Regions from separate parts of the Ruminococcus sp. J1101004sp1_RTP21198st1_B9_RTP21198_201120 genome, predicted to be linked through region 2. Evidence: predicted binding sites of a transcription regulator. Region 2 holds the regulator's gene; each other region holds the start of a gene.

What was found. Region 2 encodes HrcA, which represses chaperone genes, less so after heat shock. Its sites were predicted from a motif close to TGTTAGCACTCNNNNNNNNNGAGTGCTAACA; they were not measured.
Region 1: groES (co-chaperone GroES) is a predicted target of HrcA. The motif match lies at 2,567-2,597, and genes of this name have one in related genera.
Region 3: AB5618_RS07705 (Hsp20/alpha crystallin family protein) is a predicted target of HrcA. The motif match lies at 3,606-3,636, and genes of this name have one in related genera.
Region 4: htpG (molecular chaperone HtpG) is a predicted target of HrcA. The motif match lies at 2,435-2,465, and genes of this name have one in related genera.

What each region holds. Positions count from the first base shown of each region.
Region 1 covers NZ_JBCOMI010000015.1:69,693-75,493, forward strand. Annotated here, with positions in the region: gene AB5618_RS11835 (DUF6106 family protein) at 1-182, opposite strand, end outside; gene groL (chaperonin GroEL) at 578-2,200, opposite strand; gene groES (co-chaperone GroES) at 2,245-2,529, opposite strand; gene codY (GTP-sensing pleiotropic transcriptional regulator CodY) at 2,957-3,742, opposite strand; gene AB5618_RS11855 (DUF6783 domain-containing protein) at 3,764-3,844, opposite strand; gene topA (type I DNA topoisomerase) at 4,095-5,801, opposite strand, start outside.
Region 2 covers NZ_JBCOMI010000019.1:42,292-48,092, reverse strand. Annotated here, with positions in the region: gene dnaK (molecular chaperone DnaK) at 1-1,799, opposite strand, end outside; gene grpE (nucleotide exchange factor GrpE) at 1,915-2,577, opposite strand; gene hrcA (heat-inducible transcriptional repressor HrcA) at 2,594-3,634, opposite strand; gene AB5618_RS13680 (TIGR00730 family Rossman fold protein) at 4,078-4,620, opposite strand; gene AB5618_RS13675 (chromate transporter) at 4,712-5,281, opposite strand; gene AB5618_RS13670 (chromate transporter) at 5,278-5,801, opposite strand, start outside.
Region 3 covers NZ_JBCOMI010000009.1:45,302-51,102, reverse strand. Annotated here, with positions in the region: gene AB5618_RS07730 (LPD25 domain-containing protein) at 1-4, shown strand, start outside; gene AB5618_RS07725 (hypothetical protein) at 80-649, opposite strand; gene AB5618_RS07720 (relaxase/mobilization nuclease domain-containing protein) at 646-1,446, opposite strand; gene AB5618_RS07715 (MobC family plasmid mobilization relaxosome protein) at 1,407-1,736, opposite strand; gene AB5618_RS07710 (Hsp20/alpha crystallin family protein) at 2,424-2,876, opposite strand; gene AB5618_RS07705 (Hsp20/alpha crystallin family protein) at 3,013-3,468, opposite strand; gene AB5618_RS07700 (S24 family peptidase) at 3,741-3,962, opposite strand; gene AB5618_RS07695 (hypothetical protein) at 3,921-4,193, shown strand; gene bsh (choloylglycine hydrolase) at 4,328-5,305, shown strand; gene AB5618_RS07685 (GTP pyrophosphokinase family protein) at 5,344-5,801, shown strand, end outside.
Region 4 covers NZ_JBCOMI010000015.1:23,592-29,392, forward strand. Annotated here, with positions in the region: gene AB5618_RS11615 (sporulation initiation factor Spo0A C-terminal domain-containing protein) at 1-27, opposite strand, end outside; gene htpG (molecular chaperone HtpG) at 296-2,362, opposite strand; gene AB5618_RS11625 (hypothetical protein) at 2,706-5,171, opposite strand; gene AB5618_RS11630 (glyoxalase) at 5,675-5,801, opposite strand, start outside.

The DNA of each region.
Region 1 (5,801 bases), on a different contig from region 2:
CCTGGAAAGATAAAAAGATAGGCACAGACTCCCAGCACAATTGCCGCGATCAGAAGCAGGGGCATGATAAACAGACCTGCGAGTACCAGAAGCACGATTAGTGCAATGATACTGCCTTTTACCAGCCTGTCCTTTGCGGTCCGCTCTTTTTTTACAAGCAGCTCAGAATACAAATCGCTCATATTACAATTCTCCTTTGTTTTTTTGCCAGCCGGCATGTTGTTTTAAGTATAACACACAAAAGTTTTCCTGTGAACATTGTTCCTGATAAAATGCGGAATATTGCCAGTACACAGTTACTGTTCACTCCGTTCACAGTAACGCGCTTCGCGATGCACAGAAATCATGCATTCGCATGATTTCGCGCCGCAATTCTCGGGTTTTCTGTGAACTTTGTTCACAAAAAACGCCTCGCGGAACGTTACCAGTGAACAGTAACAGTACACAGTTACTGTAAAAAATGACTTTTATTGAATGCAAAAGGGCCAGCGTCTTTGACACCGACCCTTATGAGTTCTGAATTATACTTTCAAAAATCCATTCATGGATTTTCCGTTCTGTTTTCCGCTGCCGGAAATTACATCATTCCCATACCCTGACCGCCAGCTGGCATTGCCGGAGTATCTTCTTTGATATTTGCAACAACAGACTCAGTTGTAAGCAGAGTAGAAGCAACACTTGTTGCGTTCTGAAGAGCACTTCTTGTAACCTTTGCAGGATCAAGGATTCCCTCGTCTACCATGTTTACATATTTCTCGTTCAGAGCATCAAAACCAACACCTGGCTCAGACTCTCTTACTTTGTTGATGATAACTGCACCTTCAAGACCTGCATTAGCAGCAATACGGAACAGCGGAGCTTCCAGTGCTTTCAAGATGATGTTTGCACCAGTCTTCTCATCTCCCTCAAGATCTGCCGCAAGTTTTGCAACCTCTTTGGAAGCGTGGATATATGCAGAACCGCCTCCTGCAATGATTCCTTCTTCAACAGCTGCTCTGGTAGCTGCAAGAGCATCTTCCATACGAAGTTTTGCTTCTTTCATCTCAGTCTCAGTAGCTGCACCAACACGAACCACTGCTACACCACCAGCAAGTTTTGCAAGTCTTTCCTGAAGCTTCTCTCTGTCGAAATCAGATTTTGTCTCCTCAATCTGAGCACGGATCTGGGCAACACGATTGGCAATTGCTTCTTTATCTCCCATACCATCGACAATAACAGTATTCTCTTTTGCAACTTTAACAGATTTTGCACGTCCTAACTGAGCCATTGTAGCATCTTTCAGTTCAAGACCAACCTCATCAGAAATTACAGTACCACCTGTGAGGATTGCAATATCCTGAAGCATTTCTTTTCTTCTGTCACCATAGCCAGGAGCTTTTACAGCTACTACCTGGAAGGTTCCTCTTAATTTGTTTACGATCAGAGTGGTAAGAGCCTCACCCTCAACATCCTCAGCAATGATAAGAAGTTTTGCTCCAGCCTGTACGATCTGCTCCAGCAGCGGAAGAACTTCCTGAATGTTGGAGATTTTCTTGTCTGTGATCAGAATATATGGATCCTCAAGGTTTGCTTCCATCTTCTCCATATCAGTGGACATGTATGCGGAAATATATCCACGGTCAAACTGCATACCTTCTACAAGGTCAAGCTCTGTGTGCATGGTCTTGGACTCTTCTACAGTAATAACACCGTCGTTGGAAACTTTTTCCATTGCATTTGCAACAAGCTCTCCGACTTCTTTATCTCCGGCGGAAATAGATGCAACGTTTGCGATCTGTTTCTTTCCGCTTACTTTCTGGCTCATGTTCTTGATTGCTTCTACAGCAGTATCTGTAGCTTTCTTCATACCGCGTCTCATAACGATCGGGTTAGCACCTGCTGCCAGGTTCTTCATTCCTTCGTGAACCATTGCCTGAGCAAGTACAGTAGCAGTTGTAGTACCGTCACCAGCTACATCGTTTGTCTTGGATGCAACTTCCTTAATCAGCTGAGCACCCATGTTCTCGAAAGCATCCTCAAGCTCGATCTCTTTTGCGATTGTAACACCATCGTTTGTGATAAGCGGAGCACCGAACTGTTTATCAAGTACTACGTTTCTTCCTTTCGGTCCAAGTGTTACTCTTACGGTATCAGCAAGTTTATTTACACCAGCCTCTAATGCTGTTCTGGCTTCTGCGCCATATTTAATCTCTTTTGCCATAATGAATCATCCTCCTGATTTCAAGTTATTTATAAGGTTATGTCTTATTTCACAATTGCAAGAATATCGCTCTGTTTTACAATGATATACTCTTCACCGTCAAGCTTAACCTCTGTTCCTGAATATTTGGAATAGATAACCTTGTCGCCTACAGTAACTTCCATTTTCACTTCTTTGCCGTCAACAACTCCGCCAGGTCCTACTGCGATTACTTCTGCCTGCTGTGGTTTCTCCTGTGCCTGTCCTGGAAGAACGATACCGGATTTTGTTGTCTCTTCTGCTTCTAACTGTTTTAATACAACTCTGTCGCCTAATGGAACTAATTTCATGATCTATGTCCTCCTTTAGAATTGCTTTTCTTTTCCTTGCTAGCACTCATTATTGCCGAGTGCTAATCACTGTCCATTATATTATTGAATTATCGTTATTTGTGCAACTCTTTTCATAGTTGCATTTTTAAGTATATTCTTTTTTATTCTCTTTTATGCTCTTTTTTTCTCTTGTTTTCTCACTTTAAAAATTTTCTGATTTTTTTTCTATTTCGAAGCTTCTGAAGACTGCCTGGTAAAGTTTTTTTGTGAAATCATGAATTCCAACGAAGTTTCCTGTTATACACAAAAAAGAACTGCCCTCCAGAGCGTGTTTGAAAAAGCGTTCCTGCAATCTGCAACTTCACAATTTGCAGAAGGCCTTTTTCAAACACGTTCGAAGGAAAACAGTTCTTCTATACACTTGTTTATTATTTATTGAATTCATTCAGGCCTTTTTATTTCTCTGGGCCTTGATCTCTTCTAATTCATCAAAGATCACTTCATTGAGAACCTTGATATAGGTTCCCTTCATACCGGATGACCGGGACTCAATAACGCCTGCGCTCTCGAACTTGCGGAGTGCATTTACGATTACTGATCTGGTAATACCTACTCTGTCTGCAATCTTGCTGGCAACAAGAATTCCCTCATCTCCGTCAAGCTCATCAAAAATGTGGATGATAGCTTCCAGTTCAGAGAAAGAAAGTGTGTTAAAAGCAGATTTCACAACCTGTTTCTTTCGGTCTTCCTCGGCATTCTCTTCATGTACAGCCCGCATCATCTCAAGACCTACAACTGTGGTGCCGTATTCACTGACAATAATATCCTCAATATCATATGGACGATCCTTGCGGTACATAAACACCGTTCCAAGACGTTCTCCTGCAATATCAATAGGATTGATGATTCCCTGATAGCTGCTGGAAACATGCTCAAAGCCAAGTGTCTGAAGATTCACGTTCTCTTTGGTAGATAATACCCCTAAAAAACGCTCATTCAGCAGAGGGTCAACATGACCGCCCACCTCATCAGCTATCAGCTCCTGGATTTCCTCAACTCCCGGGCAAAAGCTTACACCAAGCACCTTGCCTTTCTTGCTGAGAACCAGGATATTAGAACTTAAAGTATCCATCAGAACCTGGCAGATATCATTAAAAACCACCTTACTGGAACTGCTGTTATGGAGAAGTTTATTGATTTTTCTTGTTTTATCAAGTAACTGAACGCTCATTTTGTCCTCCCTTCGCTTTTGTTACATGAGAGCCTGTAAAAAAATCATTCCCGCAATCTGTATGCTCCACTTTGCAGGAGATTTTGCAGAAAGCCTTTTCAGTCATGCTCTGGCTTTACCTGTTATTCTAATTCTACACGTTTTTCAAACTATTTACAAGCTATTTTTTACTATTTTTCAATTTTGTTTAGCTTTTCTGAAAATATCACGTTTTTGAAACTATTCATCAAACAATGGAAGTAATAGAGCTTTTATTCAAAAAATCCCCTGCAAAACATAATACATCTGCCTTGCAGGGGATCTTTCCCGAAAACTTCTTAATTTGTTACTGTTCGCGAGCTTCACAGCAACCTTAATTTTCTTTTTCATCCTTCGGCCTGGTTTCTACATAGCCGCAGGTTTCCTGGCTGCACACCAGTTTATTTCCTTTTTCCACCATGTAGCTTCCGCACACCGGACATTTCTTATCCGATGGCTTCTGCCATGACATAAAGTCACATTCCGGATTATCTTCACAGCCGTAATACTTACGGCCTTTCTTCGTCTTCTTAAGCACCACTTCCTTACCACACTTCGGGCAGGCTACACCAATCTTTTCATAATAAGGCTTGGTATTGCGGCATTCCGGAAATCCCGGGCATGCAAGGAAACGTCCGTGAGGACCATATTTAATCACCATATGACGACCGCAGTTATCACAGATCACATCGGTCTCTTCATCATGGATGTCTACTTTCTCCAGCTCTTCCTGGGCAGCATCCACATCATGTTTCAAATCCGGATAGAAGTTCCGGACTACTGTCTTCCACTGTACAGTACCATTCTCCACACAGTCCAGAAGTCCCTCCATGGTAGCCGTGAAATTCACGTCCACAATGCTTGGGAACGCCTGCTTCATAATACTGTTTACCACCTCGCCCAGCTCTGTCACATAAAGGTTACGCTGCTCCTTGGAAACATAGCGGCGGCTGATAATGGTGGTGATGGTCGGCGCATAAGTACTCGGACGGCCGATTCCAAGCTCCTCCATGGTCTTTACCAGGGAAGCCTCTGTATAATGTGCCGGCGGCTGGGTAAAATGCTGTTCCGGCTTTAACTCTTTCAGTTTCAGCTTCATGCCTTTACTCAGGCTTTGGCTTAACACATTTCCCTTCTTCATATCCTCTTCCTGCATATATACCGAAAGGAAGCCGTCAAATGCCACCTTGGAAGCGGACACAGTGAACGTATAGTCTCCACCAGCCACTTTTACAGAGGTAGTCTCATACTTCGCAGGAGCCATACGGCTGGCCGCAAAACGCTTCCAGATCAGCTGATACAAACGGAACTGATCTCGTGTAAGGGATTCTTTTATCTGTACAGGTGTACGGCTGATATCAGTTGGGCGGATAGCCTCATGAGCATCCTGGATCTTCTGTCCCTTCTTCACTGTCTTGGCTGTTTCTGACACATATTCTTCTCCATACTGGCTGCTGATGTAGCTTCTTGCTGCCGCATCTGCCTCGTCAGAAATACGTACAGAATCAGTACGAAGGTATGTGATCACACCTACAGTACCGTTGCCCTTGATATCAACACCCTCATAAAGCTGCTGTGCCAGACGCATAGTCTTCTGGGTAGAAAAATTCAGTGTTTTGGATGCCTCCTGCTGCAGGGTACTGGTAGTAAAAGGAAGCGGAGCATTCTTGATTCTCTCGCCTTTTTTCACCTCAGAGATCTCAAATTCTTCGTTCTCAAGAACCTTAAGAATCTCATCCATCTCAGCTTTATTGTGGATATCCATCTTCTTGTCTGTTCCGTAAAATTTAGCCTCCAGAGGCTTTTTCTCGCCATCCACAAGGAATTCACCATTCAGGCTCCAGTATTCTTCCGGGATAAAAGAATTAATCTCCTCCTCCCTGTCACAGATGATGCGAAGTGCAACAGACTGCACACGGCCGGCACTTAAGCCTCTCTTTACTTTCGCCCAGAGAAGCGGACTGATGGTATAACCCACCATACGGTCCAGCATTCTTCTCGCCTGCTGTGCATCTACAAGATTCATATTCAGACCGCGTGC
Region 2 (5,801 bases):
CCCGGGCCTGCCTGACCAGCACCGCCCTGTGGGTTCTGTGCTTCATACATCTTTGCGAAAAGCTTCTGAGCACTTTCCATCATCTTCTCCTGAGCAGCTTTGATCTCAGCGACCTGAGCATCTCCGATCTCATCTGTATTTGCATATTTAGCAAGGATATCTTTTAATGCATTTAAGTCAGCCTCTACGGAAGCTTTGTCATTTGCATCCAGTTTATCGCCTGCTTCTTTCAGTGCATTCTCAACCTGGAATACCATGGAGTCTGCATTGTTCTTTGTATCAATTGCCTCTTTACGTTTCTTATCCTGAGCTTCGAACTCAGCAGCTTCTTTAACAGCCTTGTCAATATCAGACTCGGACATGTTAGAACCAGCTGTGATTGTAATGTGCTGCTCTTTACCTGTTCCAAGATCCTTAGCAGATACATTTACAATACCGTTGGCATCGATATCGAATGTAACCTCAATCTGCGGAACACCACGACGTGCTGGTGGAATTCCATCCAGACGGAACTGTCCAAGGGACTTGTTGTCTTTCGCGAACTGACGCTCGCCCTGTAATACATTGATATCTACAGCGGTCTGATTATCAGCTGCTGTGGAGAAAATCTGGCTCTTCTTGGTCGGAATAGTTGTATTTCTCTCGATCAGACGTGTTGCAATACCACCCATTGTCTCGATGGACAGGGAAAGTGGAGTAACATCAAGAAGAAGGATGTCACCTGCACCAGCCTCACCGGAAAGCTTACCACCCTGGATAGAAGCACCAAGTGCAACACACTCATCTGGGTTCAAGGCCTTGCTTGGCTCTTTGCCAGTTAACTGTCTTACTTTATCCTGTACAGCCGGGATACGTGTAGATCCACCAACCAGAAGCACCTGTCCAAGATCAGAAGCAGTAAGACCTGCATCAGAAAGTGCACGGCGAACCGGCTCTGCTGTTTTCTCAACAAGATCGTGTGTAAGTTCGTCAAATTTAGCTCTTGTAAGGTTCATATCAAAATGCTTCGGTCCTTCAGCTGTTGCTGTGATGAATGGCAGGTTGATATTGGTTGTTGTTGCGGAAGAAAGCTCTTTCTTAGCTTTCTCAGCAGCTTCTTTCAGTCTCTGAAGAGCCATCTTATCGTTGCTTAAGTCAACGCCCTCTGTTCTCTTGAACTCAGAAAGCATATAGTCTGTAATTCTCTGGTCAAAGTCATCACCACCAAGACGGTTGTTACCAGCTGTTGCCAGAACTTCGATAACGCCATCACCAATCTCAATAATGGAAACATCGAATGTACCACCACCAAGGTCATAAACCATGATCTTCTGCTCTTTCTCATTGTCAAGACCATATGCAAGAGCTGCTGCTGTAGGCTCGTTGATGATACGTTTTACATCAAGACCTGCAATCTTACCAGCATCCTTGGTTGCCTGACGCTGAGCATCATTGAAATATGCCGGAACAGTGATAACTGCTTCTGTAACAGACTCTCCAAGGTATCCTTCAGCGTCTTTTTTCAGTTTCTGAAGAATCATAGCAGAAATTTCCTGTGGGGAATATTTCTTATCGTCGATTGTTACACGGTAATCTGTACCCATCTCTCTCTTGATGGAAGAGATTGTTTTCTCTGCGTTTGTTACTGCCTGACGTTTTGCAGGCTCACCTACCAGACGCTCACCTGTCTTTGTGAATGCTACAACAGATGGTGTTGTTCTGGATCCTTCTGTATTTGCGATAACGGTTGGCTGTCCACCTTCCATAACAGCTACACAGCTGTTTGTTGTACCTAAGTCAATACCAATGATTTTTCCCATGATAATTTTCCTCCTGTTTAAAAATTCATGGTTGCTGTCCATTGCACGAACAGTAACATTTATACTTTGTTTTTAGAAAATGTCGATGAAGTTTGATTCTCCAAGCTGCTCTCTGTCAATTAGCAACTTTTACCATACTGTGTCTTACAACGAAATCCTTGTAAGTATATCCCTTCTGGAATTCCTCTACGACGATGTTCTCGCCAACGGATTCGTCCTCCACATGCATCACTGCATTATGCAGATTCGGATCAAATTCCTTGCCTACAGCTTCGATTGGCTTCACACCCATCTCATCAAAGGCTGTCATCATCTGCTTATAGATCATCTTCATGCCTTCTGCAAATGGATCATCCTCCGGTGCCTGTGCAAGACCTCTTTCGAAGTTATCCACGATCGGAAGCATTTTTTCAACGATGTCCCTGGCACCGATGATGTACATGCTGGATTTCTCTTTCTCCGTTCTTTTACGGTAGTTATCGAATTCAGCCATGCTGCGCTTCAGTCTGTCTGTAAGCTCCTCGACCTGCTGTTCAAATTTATCTTTCTCTTTTTTCTTCTTGCCGAAGAAAGAAGTTTTTGTCTTGGTTTCCGGTTCCTTCTGAGATTCTGCTTCCTGATCTGACTGCTCAGTTTCTTCTGTCTGTGCAGGTTCTTCGGAAGTCTCCTCTTCTGCTGTCTGGGCTGTATCTGCTGCCTCTTCTTCGCTTCCGTCTGTTACCGGAATGTCAACTGCTTCTTCCTGTACTTCGGCTTCTTTATTCATTTCTTCTGACACGCTTTCAACCGCCTTTCTAGGTTTTCTTATTTACCATTTCGTCAAGCTGGACTTTTAATTTCTTTAAGCTGTCCACTACATTCTCGTAATCCATTCGCTTGGGACCGATAATTCCAATAGTTCCACGCATTCCATCTCCCAGCTCGTAAGTAGCTGTGACCACACTGCAGTCTTTCATGGTACGTACCGGAACTTCATCCCCGATGTATACCTGAACTCCTGTGTTCTCCGGATCTCCCATTTCCTCACGGACCATATCCGCAAGTTCCTGCTTATCCTCGAAAGTGGAAATCAGCTCACTGGCTCTGGATGTATCTGCAAGCTCTGGATACTTAAATATGTTGGTCGCTCCCGATGTATATACTTTCATATCTTCTTCGTCCACGTGAATCGTAGCTGCGACTGCGTCCAGCACATCTGCAACCACACCGCTGTGGCTACCCGCCTGTTCTTTCAATCTGGCAATCATGCCCAGATTAATATCCTGGATGGGTACGCCGTTCAGGTTCGTGTTAAGAAGAAGATTCAGCTTCAGGATCGTCTGGTCATCCATCTCCTCATCAATATTAATGATCTGGTTCCGAATGACATTACCCTCACATACAACTACGGCAATCAGCTGCCGCTCATTGACTCGTGAAAGCTGAATGAACTTCAGGGTGCTTCCCTTATACTGGGGAACCGCAACCATAGCCGCATAATTGGTATTCGTGGCAAGAACCTTCGCCACCTGCTTGAGCACCTTATCCATCTTATCTGATTTCTCAATCATCAGATCACGGATTTCTGCGATCTCGGCTTCCTTCTCCCTGGTAAGCTCATCTACATAAAGGCGATAGCCTTTATCTGATGGAATTCTTCCGGCTGAGGTGTGGGGCTGTACGATGTAGCCCATATCCGTCAGGTCGGACATCTCATTTCGGATGGTAGCAGAGCTGACATTCAGATCCGGATACTTGGAAATAGTTCTGGAACCTACAGGCTCGCCTGTTTCCATATAAGTTTTGATGATTGCTTTCAGTATTTTCCGTTTGCGCTCATCTAATACTTCATCCATGAAATATCTGCTCCTTCCTGAAAAGCAGACGGTCAAACCTGATTCTGATTTCCGTCTGGCTTCTTCGAATTCCTTTTGTTAGCACTCATTATTTAGGAGTGCTAACATCTATGTTCTTAAGATACACCTCAGTATTCCTTTTGTCAATATTTTTTACAAATTTTTTTCATCTTTTTTGATGATTTTTACCCTATACTTTACCATTCCGGCTAAATTCTCCTTACTGCAATACCTTTGGGGGTAACAAAGATACTACCAGGTATCTGCCAACGCAGTCTTATGTTTGCTGCCGCATAAATGAAAAAGATGCCTTGAGAAAATTTCCCCTGACATCTTCTTTCCTGTATAGGAATACCGCCCATAAGCGACATGTCCGTTTTGTAACTGTTCAGTATCTTCACAGTTATACGTTTCGCAAAACAGTACCTGCTGAATAGCAGCCTCTATTTTTTATAATTTTCCAGATAATCAAGAACTGCCGCCGGCTCATCCAGAAAAACTACCAGATCCAGCACGGAAAAATCCATGAATTTCTCTTCTGCTGTGTACTCCAGCAATGCTTTCATCTTGTCATAATATCCGTCAATGTTATACAGCACAATTGGGCGGTCAATACGTTTCAGGCTTTTCAAGGTAAAAATCTCAAAAAATTCCTCGTAGGTACCAATTCCGCCAGGTGCTACGATCGTAGCATCTGATTTTTCTTCCAGAAGTTTTTTGCGCTCTCTCATATTCTCTGTGAAAATAAATTCCGTGCATTTCTCATACAGAACTCCAGGCTGGTCAAAAAATCGGGGAGCAATTCCAAGTATGTAACCATTTTCTGCTGCCACGCCTCTGGCTGCTGCTCCCATCATTCCGGTAGCTCCGCCGCCAAACACCAGACCGTGACCTCTTTTTCCCATTGCTCTTCCAAGCTCTTCTGTTTTTTCATAATAAATATTTTTAAGCAGCGCACTTGAAGCACCATATACACATATGTTCAATCTGTTGTCCTCCTTATTTTTCTTCTAAACACAGGTGCTGCCCACCTGCGGCAGCACCATATACGAAAGTCAGCTGGCATATCTTTTCCAGTCAGCTTCCGACAGCCGCGCAAAACGCCATATTGGCCACACCGCACAAAACCATCACCAGAATGGGATTCATTTTATATTTTCTCAAAAGCACCAGTGCGGCAGTAAAGAATACCACCATTCGAATGCATATGTTTTCCCGAAACAGTTCCACTGCACCATTTATAAAAAAAGATGATACTAAAATGGTAACTCCTGCCTTGGCGATCATGGCCACAACCGCCGGACGAAGGGATGTAAGAGTTCCCTGGAGAAGGGACATTTTCCGATATTTCGTGTAAATATATGCCAGCAGGGTTACAATTATACAGGAGGGTAAAATACAGCCAAGAGTAGCCACCACTGCGCCCCCAGGACCTGCAATCCTGGTTCCTACAAAGGTTGCGGAATTTACTGCAATAGGACCAGGGGTCATCTCTGCAATGGTCACAAGGTCCGAAAAAGTTTCCATGGAAATCCAGCCATGCATAGTCACTACCTGTTCCTGTATAAGAGGCATTGCTGCATATCCGCCTCCAAAGCTTAATGCACCGATCTGAAGGAAACTGAAAAAGAGCTGAAGATAAATCATTTTTTCCATCCCTCCTTCACAAATGTACGCGCAAATCCAAATACAGCCACAATAAGTATTATATAAATAATGTTCACCTTCAGAAAATAGCTTGCACAAAAACTGATGACCATAATAATCACATTTACCCAGTCTTTTGACTTCGCCACGTTTTTCCCCATGTCGTATACCACGGAAATGATCACAGCACCTACGCCGGCAGTCATGCCTTTCAAAAGAGCTGCTATGTAATAATTAGAGCGGAATGCATCATAAAACAAGGAAATCAGGGACAGGATCACCATTGGCGGAATAATAGCCCCCAGAACAGACAGCAGCATTCCCGGTATTCCCCCAAGCTTGTATCCCACCACAATTGCTCCGTTTACTGCAATCGCTCCTGGAGATGACTGTGCGATTGCCACCAGATCCAGCATTTCTTCCTCATCGATCCAGTGATATTGATCCACAAATTTCTCCTTTAATAAAGTAACGATCACATATCCGCCGCCAAAAGTAAACGTACTAAGATATAAAGAGG
Region 3 (5,801 bases), on a different contig from region 2:
TTAAGGAACGAAAGCTAAAATAGATGAGAGGATACCAAACTTGAGAAAATCGAGTACGGGTATCCTCTTATTTTTTTGCTTAAATGGATTGCTCCGGATTTTCAGAGGATAATTCTGGAAGAATATTAGCATCCTGGAGCATAGAGGAAAAGTTGCTTTGTACAATATGCAGAGTTCGCTGATCTGCCTGAAGCTGTGTGAGTTCTTTCTGGGTAGCTGCCAGTTCTGTTTCCAGTTGCTGAAGCTGCTTCTGCAATTTTTCCTGTGAGGGCAGTTTTTTTATTCCAAGACCAGATAATTCCTGAAGGGTAGTATCATGCAGCTGGTACTCTGCCTGATGTTGTTTCTGATATGCTTTTTTATCAGGAGCATCTTTTTCAGCAAGTAAAACAGTTCTGCAATGGCGGTAAACATCACAGCGTTTTTGGAGCAGCCGTTGTGCATCCAGCTGTTTATTCAGAGACTGTATTTTGGATTCTGTAGCTTGAATTGCATCAGCGGAATCAGCTACATGATTTTTAAAATCTTCATAATTCAGTAGATTATGTTCAGATAGATAGTTGAAAGTCCGGGCAGCTTCTTTCAGATTATTCAACTTTGCCCAGTGTTCAAATCCTGCTTTATTATGATCGGACAGGTAAGTGGTCATTTCAACGAAAAGCCAGACACGGTTATTTTTTTCTGAGGAGTGCGAGCCTTGCAACGATTTTTTTCAAGACGAACCAGTAAATGATCATCTGCATAATAGGTTCCCAGTGTCTTCACATTGATAAAGTTGACAGCTCCTGGCGCACGGAACGCCAGGTACTTTCCCTGACGAGTTTCATAACCGGCTTCTTTCATCTTCAAAAGAAATTCATCGTAAGTCACAGATGTCCAGATGGCACGGTCAATCTGATATTTTAGTTTTGCCTTCCAGCTCTGTCCTCGCTTATATTCCATATCTTCTTTATAGGAACGTCCGGCTTCAGAAGTTGGCATAGAAGTAGACAGCCCATGTTCTTTGCAGATGCGGTTACTGATCTGGCAGATCTTATGGTAGGTGCGTTTATTAGAAACATATTTATGATAATCCGTGAAGCTGGTAGCATTAAAAAGCAAGTGGCTGTGAATATGTTTTTTATCTGTATGTGTGGTAAGCACATATTCATATTTTCCCTTCAGAACAGAATCTGCGATTTTGGTGCTGACCTCATGGGCAAGTTTTGGATCGGTGAGATCATTGGGATGATAGGAAATGATCATGTGCCAGGCGAGGTTATCTCCCTTTTCCATGACATTATTTTTTCCCATTTCTGCTGTCATGGCAAATTCCAGATCCGCAGTTTCCGGAGAACAGCCAAACGAAGAGACGAGTTTTTGTTCATCCGTCTTATCTGGATTCGTGATATAGGCCACAGCCTTTTTCACTGTAGATTTGATTGGAAAGATCTTAATGTAAGCCATATCTTTTTCACCATTTCTTTCAGCTCTTCTATATCTTGCGGTGTGGCAGTACCTACGGTGTTTGCAACTTTGGCAAGCTGGTTGATGTTCACACCAATCTTGTGCATTTCCTGATACATTGCTTTCAAATAAGTGGTATCTGTATTGACAATCATGCCATCAATCGCCATCTTACGCAGATACACGCTCATGTTAGAGGTCTTGGATAGAATCATCCTCTTGCGGATCATCTTCTTTTCCTCCGGAGTAACCCAGAGCAGTATCTGTACATCTCTTTTTCTGTTTGCCATATAAAAATCTCCTTTATGTTTTCATAAAATCGAGCGAAGCGAAGATTCCAAAAGTGGGGAGGGTCCCGCTTTTGAGGCGAATGCCCGGCAGTGTATATACACTGCCTGTCCCTGCTATTCTTAGCTCTCAGATATTAAATACAAAAAATCAAAGAAATGTTTATCTTCAGAAAAAAATTATGATCCGTATGATGCCGAAGAATATGATAATGCAGATGATTTCGCAGAAGAATTTGGGGATGGAGATTACGATGAGGGGTATGACGATGCTTATGATTACTGGGAAGAAAGAGATTAGGTGAAAATGGAGAACGAACAGATAGTAATAGAATTAAAAGAACTTTTGTATATGGAATTCAGGCGATATTTATATCGAAGGAAAGCAAATGTAACCGCCCAGAGTATCTTGCTGGCGATCGGGTATAACATAAACAAGCTTCATCATAAGATTCAGGCAGGAAGGACAGGGCGGCATTTATTTCCACTCAAACAAACCGCCTGATTTTGACAGGTCAAAAGTAAATCCTGAAAACGAACCTTTTTCCAGAAAAGGTTTATTAAAGTTCGCCTTCTTGTAGAAACAGAATGAAAGGAGAGAATATTTCGCCTTAAAAACGGCAAAAAGATGCTGCCGCACCTATGATTTCCTAATCATTGATGCGACAGCCCGACTATAAGGAGATTTCCTTAACCTTCAATGGCAATATAACCATCTTTTTCTATTTTCTCAGGTGCTTTCTTTGGCACGGACAGTTTCAGAATACCATCTTCATATTTTGCATGAATGTCTTCTTCGCTTACTGCATCGCCTACATAAAAGCTTCGGCACATGCTGCCCGCATAGCGTTCACGCCTGATATAATTACCTTCTTTATCTTTTTCATCTTTATCCAGTCCCTTTGCAGCAGAAAGTACCAGATAACCATCTTTCAGCTGTACCTGAATCTCGTCTTTCTTAAATCCCGGAAGATCGACATCCAGTTCATAGCTACCGTTTGTTTCACGGATATCCGTTTTCATCATGTTCTGCGCATGTTTACCATAAAGCGGATTCTTCTTGCCCCAAAACTCATCGTTAAACGGGAAATTCATCCAATCATCATCAAATAAGTTTTCTCCAAAAATACTAGGCATTAACATAAGTCATCTCTCCTTTTCATGACAAACAAATCTATATTCAAGTCTTTCGACTGTTACTTACAATTATATTTAAAGGGTACTGCCCGAAATCTTCGGGCAACACCACGAGCTTTTTATCAATCAGATGTTATCATTATCATTCAATGGTTATATATTTCGGATCATTGGAAACTGGTTTTGCTTCTTTCTTCGGAACAAACAGTTTCAGGATACCATGTTTGTATTCACCTTTAATGTCTTCCTGAGTCACTTCTTCGCCTACATAAAAGCTTCGCTCGCAGGCTCCTGCGTAACGTTCACGTCTGATGTAGTGTCCCTTCTTATCTTCATCGTCTTCATCCAGACCTTTTGCTGCACTGACAGTTAAGTAACCATCTTTCAATGCAACTTTGACTTCATCTTTCTTGAAGCCAGGAACATCAACAATCAGTTCATAACCTTCCGGTTTTTCCTTAATATCTGTCTTCAGGAGATTCTGTGCTCTTCTTCCGTACAGCTTCTTTTCCGCTTTCTTCTCATCTTTGTCATCATAATAGAATGGTGTAAAGAAATCATCAAATAAGTTTTCTCCAAAAATACTAGGCATTAACATAAGTCATATCTCCTTTCAAAAGCTCCCTAGATCTTCACGATCCAGTCTGCTGTATTATCATTTCTAGTTCTTCGAACATCTGGAATACCTTTTCTTTTATCTCTCTTCCTTTGTTCTATCCGTAATATAACACGTATTATTAGCACTGTCAAGAGGTGAGTGCTAATTTTTGCGAAGATTTTGTGAATGTGTTTTGTGAACGCTATAAGCCATGCAAAATGGTGAAAAAAGACGCCCTGCAAGTTTACTGTTAATGCATCAGCCTTTTAAAATTAGCCAACTACTTTTCCAAAAGTTTTTAAGGTGGAGCCGGAAGTGACTTGGATAGGAGCATATTTTTTATTTAGAGAAATAAATTGGATACCGGAATCAGATTGATGATATTTCTTTACATAAGCATCACCATCGAGGAAAAAGACACCGATTTCTCCTTCTTCAAGAGTTTCTTGTTTATGAATCCAGATGATCTGTCCATCCAGATAGAGAGGCTCCATACTGTCACCACATATGATGTTGTTCCGAAAGAAGAAATTGCTGAATTTGAAGAGCTTATGCGCAAAACCATAGCTGACATTGTATCAGAAGCCAGTAGCGTTGTCTTTTGGGTGTATGTGCAGAAATATGTGAAGCACAAAACCCTAAACGAAATGCTGCAAGAATTGCCAGACGTAGGTCAATTCATCCTAGCTATGGATACCTGGTTTGAAAAACTGATGGAGAAATAATCTAGGAAAATAGTTTAAAGTTTACATGTTATGATCATGTATGAAGTTGGAACAAAATAAAAGATTGTGCTATACTATTGTTCAAGAAAAAAATTCATTGACATATTTCAATCTATTTAGGAGGATAAACGATCATGTGTACAGCAGCAACTTATAAAACAAAAGATTTTTACTTTGGACGAACCCTCGATTATGAATTCTCTTATGGTGATCAGATAGTAATTACACCACGTAATTATGCGTTTAATTTTCGCCATGTTGGCGATATGAAAAATCATTATGCAATTATTGGAATGGCTCATGTTGCAGAGGATTATCCTTTGTATTATGATGCTATGAATGAAAAAGGAGTGGCAATGGCAGGACTGAATTTTGTCGGAAATGCTGTTTATGCCGCGATTAAGCCAGATGTGGAAAATATTGCACAGTTTGAATTTATTCCGTGGATTTTAAGTCAGTGTTCTTCTTTAGTTGAAGTTCGCGAGCTTCTTGAACGAATTAATATTGTTAATACTCCTTTCAGCGAGCAATTACCATTAGCACAATTACACTGGATCATTTCTGATGAGAATGAGTCAATTACGGTAGAATCTATGTCAGATGGTTTGCATATTTATGACAATCCAGTAGGAGTGCTTACGAATAATCCGCCATTTCCACAGCAGATGTTTCAACTAAATAATTATATGTATTTATCTCCTAAACAGCCCAGAAATACTTTCTGCGAAAATTTGGCTCTTGATGCATATAGTAGAGGTATGGGAGGATTAGGTCTTCCGGGAGATCTCTCATCTTCCTCACGCTTTGTACGTGTAGCTTTTACAAAGGTAAATGCAATTTCAGGTGAATCAGAGGAAGAAAGCGTTAGCCAATTCTTCCACATTCTCGGATCTGTGGATCAGCAACGAGGATGTTGCGAAGTAGCGGATGGAAAATATGAAATCACATTGTATACGTCGTGTTGTAATGTTACAAAAGGTATTTATTATTACAATACTTATGAAAACCACCAGATCAGTGCAGTAGATATGCATGTAGAAAATCTGGATAGTGATAAAATGATTTGTTATCCAGTAATTCAAGGAGAACGAATCAACTATCAAAATAAATAATGTTTTGAAATCAGGGATGAGGTAGAAAGGAAAGTTCCATGACAAAAGATGAAGTAAAAAAACTCAGGATGAACAGTCCGGAATCACTACAGTTTTTAAATAATGCTACAAAATTTTATAATTTAATGATGATGTATCGTTGTGCTATTCGGGAGATACAAACTAAACTTGAGGTTTTGGATGATGAATTTTCAGTTGAGAACAATCGAAATCCTATTTCTTTTATAAAAACAAGAATTAAGAAGCCCAATAGTATTTACGATAAAATGCAGAAGATGGGATATGAATTTACAACAGAAAATATACAGACATATCTCAATGATGTAGCAGGCGTTCGAATAGTTTGTGCGTTTATTGACGATATTTATATGATATCAGATTTGATTACCCAACAGGATGATATTAAAGTTATTGAAATAAAAGATTATATAAAAAATCCAAAATCGAATGGTTATCGAAGCTATCATATGATTGTTGAAATACCAGTATTTTTTGC
Region 4 (5,801 bases), on a different contig from region 2:
GCGTATCGTGCCGTATACCTCTCTCATTTTTGTCCCTCCCACAATAAGTTATACTTCTGATTCTGCATCTGCAGTCAGCCCTTGATTTGCCTCTACATATAATACGAGTTAAATTTGCCTTTTTTAGCATTTCGAGACAAAAATTAAGAGAATTGTAATATTTTTTAGGAATTTCGAGATAAAATCTATAGAAAAAACAGAATAACAGGATAAACTTTTCCAATTTTTTCATATAAAAAGGACAGGCGTCCTAAATGCAATACTCATTTAAACGTCTGTCCCATTTTGTCATAACTTATTTTGTCAGCATAAGCAGAATTTCATTGCTTCTCTGAACAAATCTGGTCATCTCTTCCGGTGAAAGCTGTTTATGGCTCAGCATGGCAAGATCATACAGTTCCTCGCAAATAACCGGGGTCTTCTCAGAATCCTTGTTATCTGCTACAAACTGAACCAGCGGATGTTTCGCATTCAGAACCAGAGTTTCCTGACCGCCAAACATAGATGGATCCATGCCGTACATATTGTACATCTTCATCATATCCTGCATACGGCGGCTTTCTTCAGAAAGGGTCATCATAGCAGCAACTTTTTCATTTTTCAGATTCTCAACCTTCACTTCCAGTTTGTCATTCTTCAATGCTCCTCTGAATACTTCTGTAAGAGTCTTAGAAGTTTCCTCGTCAGCAGCTTCCGCTCCACGCAGTTCTTCTGTAAGATCTGCATCAATTCTCTTAAACTGGATAGTCTGATCCTTCTGCTCCAGATGGGAAATAAAAGCGCTGTCAATATTGTGTTTCAGAATAACAGCATCCTTCTTTGCCTCACGGAACATGTTAATATACTGACTCTGCTGAACCTCATCTGTTACATAGAAGATAGTAGTCTTCTCAGGCTCTTTCTCGTCTTTCGCGCCGTCCTCTTTCTTCTCTTCTGTGGATTCAACAGTCTCTTCTGTCTTAGTCTCAGCTTCTGGTTTCCTGTTCTCTTCGATGCAATCTTTCAGAGTCAGATATTTGCCATCAATGTTCTTGAAGAGGATATAATCATTCATCTTATCTGAGAACTTACTGTCCTTAATGCAGCCATATTTGATAAATGGACTGATATCATCCCAGTATTTCTCGTAGGACTCACGGTCTGTTTTACACATTCCGGTAAGCTTGTCCGCTACTTTCTTTGTAATATACTCGGAAATCTTCTTCACGAAGCCATCGTTCTGCAGTGCGGATCTGGATACATTCAGTGGAAGATCCGGACAATCAATTACACCTTTCAGAAGAAGCAGAAATTCTGGAATTACTTCCTTGATGTTATCTGCGATAAATACCTGGTTATTGTACAGTTTGATCGTACCTTCAATGGAATCATATTCTGTATTGATCTTCGGGAAGTACAGAATACCTTTCAGGTTAAACGGATAGTCCATGTTCAAATGAATCCAGAACAAAGGCTCCTTATAATCCATAAAGACTTTACGGTAAAACTCTTTATATTCCTCATCTGTACAACTGTTTGGATGTTTCATCCACAATGGCTCCGGATCACTTAAAGATACCGGACGTTTGTTGATTTTTACTTTATCTTTCGCAGGAGATACTTCTACGACTTCTTTCTCACCTTTGTCGTTCTCTTTCTCCTCAGTCTTGGCCTCCTCGTGGATACGCTCTACAATTACATCATCATCACGAAGCTCAGCCTCATCAATGGTCTCATACTCCTGCGGTGCATTTTCCTTAGACAGATAGATATTTACCGGCATGAAAGAACAATATTTCTCAATAATCTCTCTCATACGATATTCGTTGGAAAATTCTGTACTCTCATCATTTAAAAACAGAGTAATTTCAGTACCAACTGTAGTCTTATTGCCTTCCTGCATATCATACTCTGTACCACCATCACAGGTCCAATGTACTGGAGCAGCGCCCTCTTTATAAGAAAGAGTATCAATATGAACTTCATCTGCTACCATAAATGCTGAATAAAAGCCAAGTCCAAAATGACCGATGATCTGATCATCCGTGGTCTTATCTTTATATTTGGAAAGAAACTCAGTAGCTCCTGAAAAAGCAATCTGTGTAATATACTCTTCCACTTCATCGGCCGTCATACCAAGACCTGTATCAATAAACTTCAAAGTCTTCTCTTCCGGATTCACAATAACTTGTACTTCAGCTTTGTAATCATCCGGAAGTGTGTATTCACCCATAACATCAAGTTTCTTAAGCTTCGTAATTGCATCACAACCATTGGAGATTAACTCTCTTGCAAAAATGTCGTGATCAGAATATAACCATTTCTTTATAATTGGAAAAATATTTTCACTGTTAATTGATAAACTACCATGCTTCTCAGCCATGCAGCTCACTCTCCTTTGTCTTCTTAATTATACAAACTATAGTAATACCAAACTGACTAAAAGTCAAGGAAAATTTAGCACTCATTTTAATTGAGTGCTAGTAATATTGCTGTTCACTGGTAACATTCCGCGAGGTGTTTTTTGTGAACAAAGTTCACAGAAAACCCGAGAATCTCAGCGCGAAATCATGCGAATGCATGATTTCTGTGCATCGCGAAGCGTGTTACTGGTCACGGAGTGAACAGTAACCTAGTAATTATTATTAAAAGAAGGGAGACCATTTCTGGTCTCCCTCATTCGTTCTGCTCTCATTCACAATTACTGTTTATTTGAGAATCCACTATTATTTTTTCTTATTGCGGTAAACAAGAATTCCTGCAATTAAGACAATCGCAACGATCAGAATAATTACAAATGGGAGGATTGGAGTATTATCCCCGGTCTTTACTGCATTCTTCTGATTTGCATCTGTTTTGTCTGCAGCCGGTGTCAGAGTCTGATTCGGTGCAGCATTTACAGTGAAATTAACCTGCTTGGTATCCTGTGTTCCAGTGTTTACCCAGTTGCTTCCATCAAACTGCTGCTGATTATATGTGACAGTCAAAGTATAATTTCCATTCTTGCCCATGCGGAAAGTTGCAGAATATGGTGCGCCGTCCCAGCTTCTTGCCTCAAGGACCTCCCAGTTCAGCGGCTGATATCTTACATCTCCCTTAATCGGATTTTCAATATCCATACCTGCGCCAACTGCAGTGAAAGTAATCTTGGTCTCTGTAGTATAGTTTCCATCGGAGCTGATTCCTGTGATACTGTTATTCCCTGCATCAGATACAATCGATCCACGGCTTGCAGTGACATTAACAGATACTACAAGGCTCAGGTTATCCGGATTTGTAACACCGTCTGGAAGAGCAACAGTACCTTTCACAGAGAACTTCTGTGCTTCTGTACTGTTCTGATTATATGCACTGCCCTTTACATCCCATTTTACAGAGGCATTCATATCGCCCTTGTTTGTAGTAATCTTAACAGTAGATGGAAGCTGCAGTCCAGCTGCTGACTTCTCAACCCCGTTTGCCAGACTGATATCAGATACTTTGCCTACAGCTGTAAGCTTGGCAGCAGCTTCTGTTACTGTAAAGCTTACTGGAATATTCAGGTAATCTGTCTGATCTGTCTTAATGGAAACAGTCTGTGTATAGGTTCCTGCTGCCAATCCAACTGCCGGTGCAACAGTAAAAGATACAGACTGGTTTGCATTTGCCTCTAATTCTGAAGCAGACGGAGCACTTACTGTAAATTCGTTTCCGCTTACACTTACAGCAATACCGGTTAATTTCACATTTCCAGTATTGGATACATTGATTGTAACTGCAGCCGGTGCTTCTTTGTAACCAGCTTCTTTACTGTCGAATTTCACTTCGGAAATGTCGGTAGTAAATGAAGGAGCTGGAGTAATCTCCGGAGTCATTTCCGGGGTGACTTCTGGTGTTACTTCCGGAGTTACCTCTGGGGTGACTTCTGGTGTCACTTCTGGAGTTACCTCTGGGGTGACTTCTGGTGTCACTTCTGGGGTGACTTCTGGTGTCACTTCTGGAGTTACCTCTGGTGTCACTTCCGGGGTGGTTTCCGGTGTAGCTGGTTTCTCTGCTGGCTGCTGATCTGTATTCGTATCATCCTGCTTCTGCTCAGCTACTGTAAGCTTTGCAATAAAGGAAACCTTTACACCTTCCTCTGTTTCATAAGTGATCGTATCACTGTATTCTCCAACAGCTGTACCTTCTCTTGGCATAACCCATGCATCAACTGATTCTCCAGCCGCAAGAGAACCCAGATCCTTTACCATAAAATGTTCCGGACTGATTTCTTTGAAATTAAGAGTGCTGTTGCCAGTATTCTTAACAGTTACATTCTTAGTCATGGAAGAGTTTGCATTTTCCTGTGTGAAGCCTGCATTTACGGTTCCAAAATCAAGTACTGCAGTACCATCTTCTGCAGTATTTTCTGCAACAATTTCTGCTGTATACACAGGTTCCTGCTGGGCAGGGGATTCAGCTGAAGCTCCCTGATTTGCATCCTCAGCCTGTCCATTCTCAGGAACTTCCAGATAGCCTTCTGTTCCAATGTTAATCACACTGTCATCTGTAGTGATCTCAGACTGGGAATTGTCAGCAGAATTCTCTGTGTCCTGTCCATCTGCCGGCTGCATAACATCAGCGGAAGAATCAGTTGGTTCATCAGCACCAATGTCAATTACTTCCTCGGTTTGTGTATCTTCTGCTACATCCTGAGCCGGCTGTGTGTTCTCATCTGTCTGGGAACCTTCCGCAGGTGTATCCTCTGCTGCATTTTCCTGAACAGGAGCTTCCTCTGCCGGTGCAGCCTCCTGCCCTTCCTCTGGAAGCTCGGTTGCCTCTTCCGGAGCCTCTTCCGGTGTAGCCACAATTTCAATTGTATTTACTTTCAGTTCTCCGGTTATGCCCATTTCGGTCTTTCCGGTAATTTTCAGCTCGATCTTATTTCCAAGATCTTCATCAACAAGCTTATAGGTCTTCTCAGTGCCTACTTCAGTGAGCTGATCTCCAACTTTTCTTGACCAGCTGAACGTTACATAATCGTCTGTAAGTCCTTCCGGTGTAACCTTTTCATAATCGGCGCTAAGCTCAGAGCCTACAGCTGCAGTTCCCTTAATCTTAAGCTGACCTCCAAGTTCTCCCTCTGGTGCTGCTGCCGCAAATACCAGAGACGGAAGCAATGAAAGCATCATAAGAAAAGTCATAATCATTGCTATAATTTTCCTAGGTCTCATATGCCATCCTCCTTTACATTCCCCTTTTAGGCTGACCTGTAACATTATTGTAACATATTTTAAACATTTTCACAAGCACTTTTATTTTATTGTAATTCTTACAGTGCATGTGACAGTGCTACTGTTCGCTCCGCGCACCGCAACCACTTCGCGCTGCACAGGAATCATGCATCCGCATGATTCCGTGCCTAGATTCTCGGGTTTTCTGTGAACTTTGTTTACAAAAACACCTCGCGGAACATTGCCAGTGAACCATAACGCGATAGTTGCTGGCCACTTCTTTCTCCGGAAAACATCCTATGGGATGTATCTTCTCTTCTGAACAGTAACACATTATGTTCTCTTGTTTAGTGTCATTATAGCAACCTGATTTTATACTTATGTAATATGAATTTATCCGATAACTGTTCGGAATTCCAACCGGACATACTGCCTTTTCGCCAGTTTCATCACCTTATGTGAAAGTCAGTTACTCTGCAGCTGCAAACCTCTGCTTCAAAAGATCATCCCTCCACAATCAGATATTTTCCATCTGGAAGGGCAAATACTTCACTTGCTTCTTCTAATTCTTCATTACTCATGCCATCCACATCTGCACCCATTCCAGACAGATATTTTCGCACTTCGTCA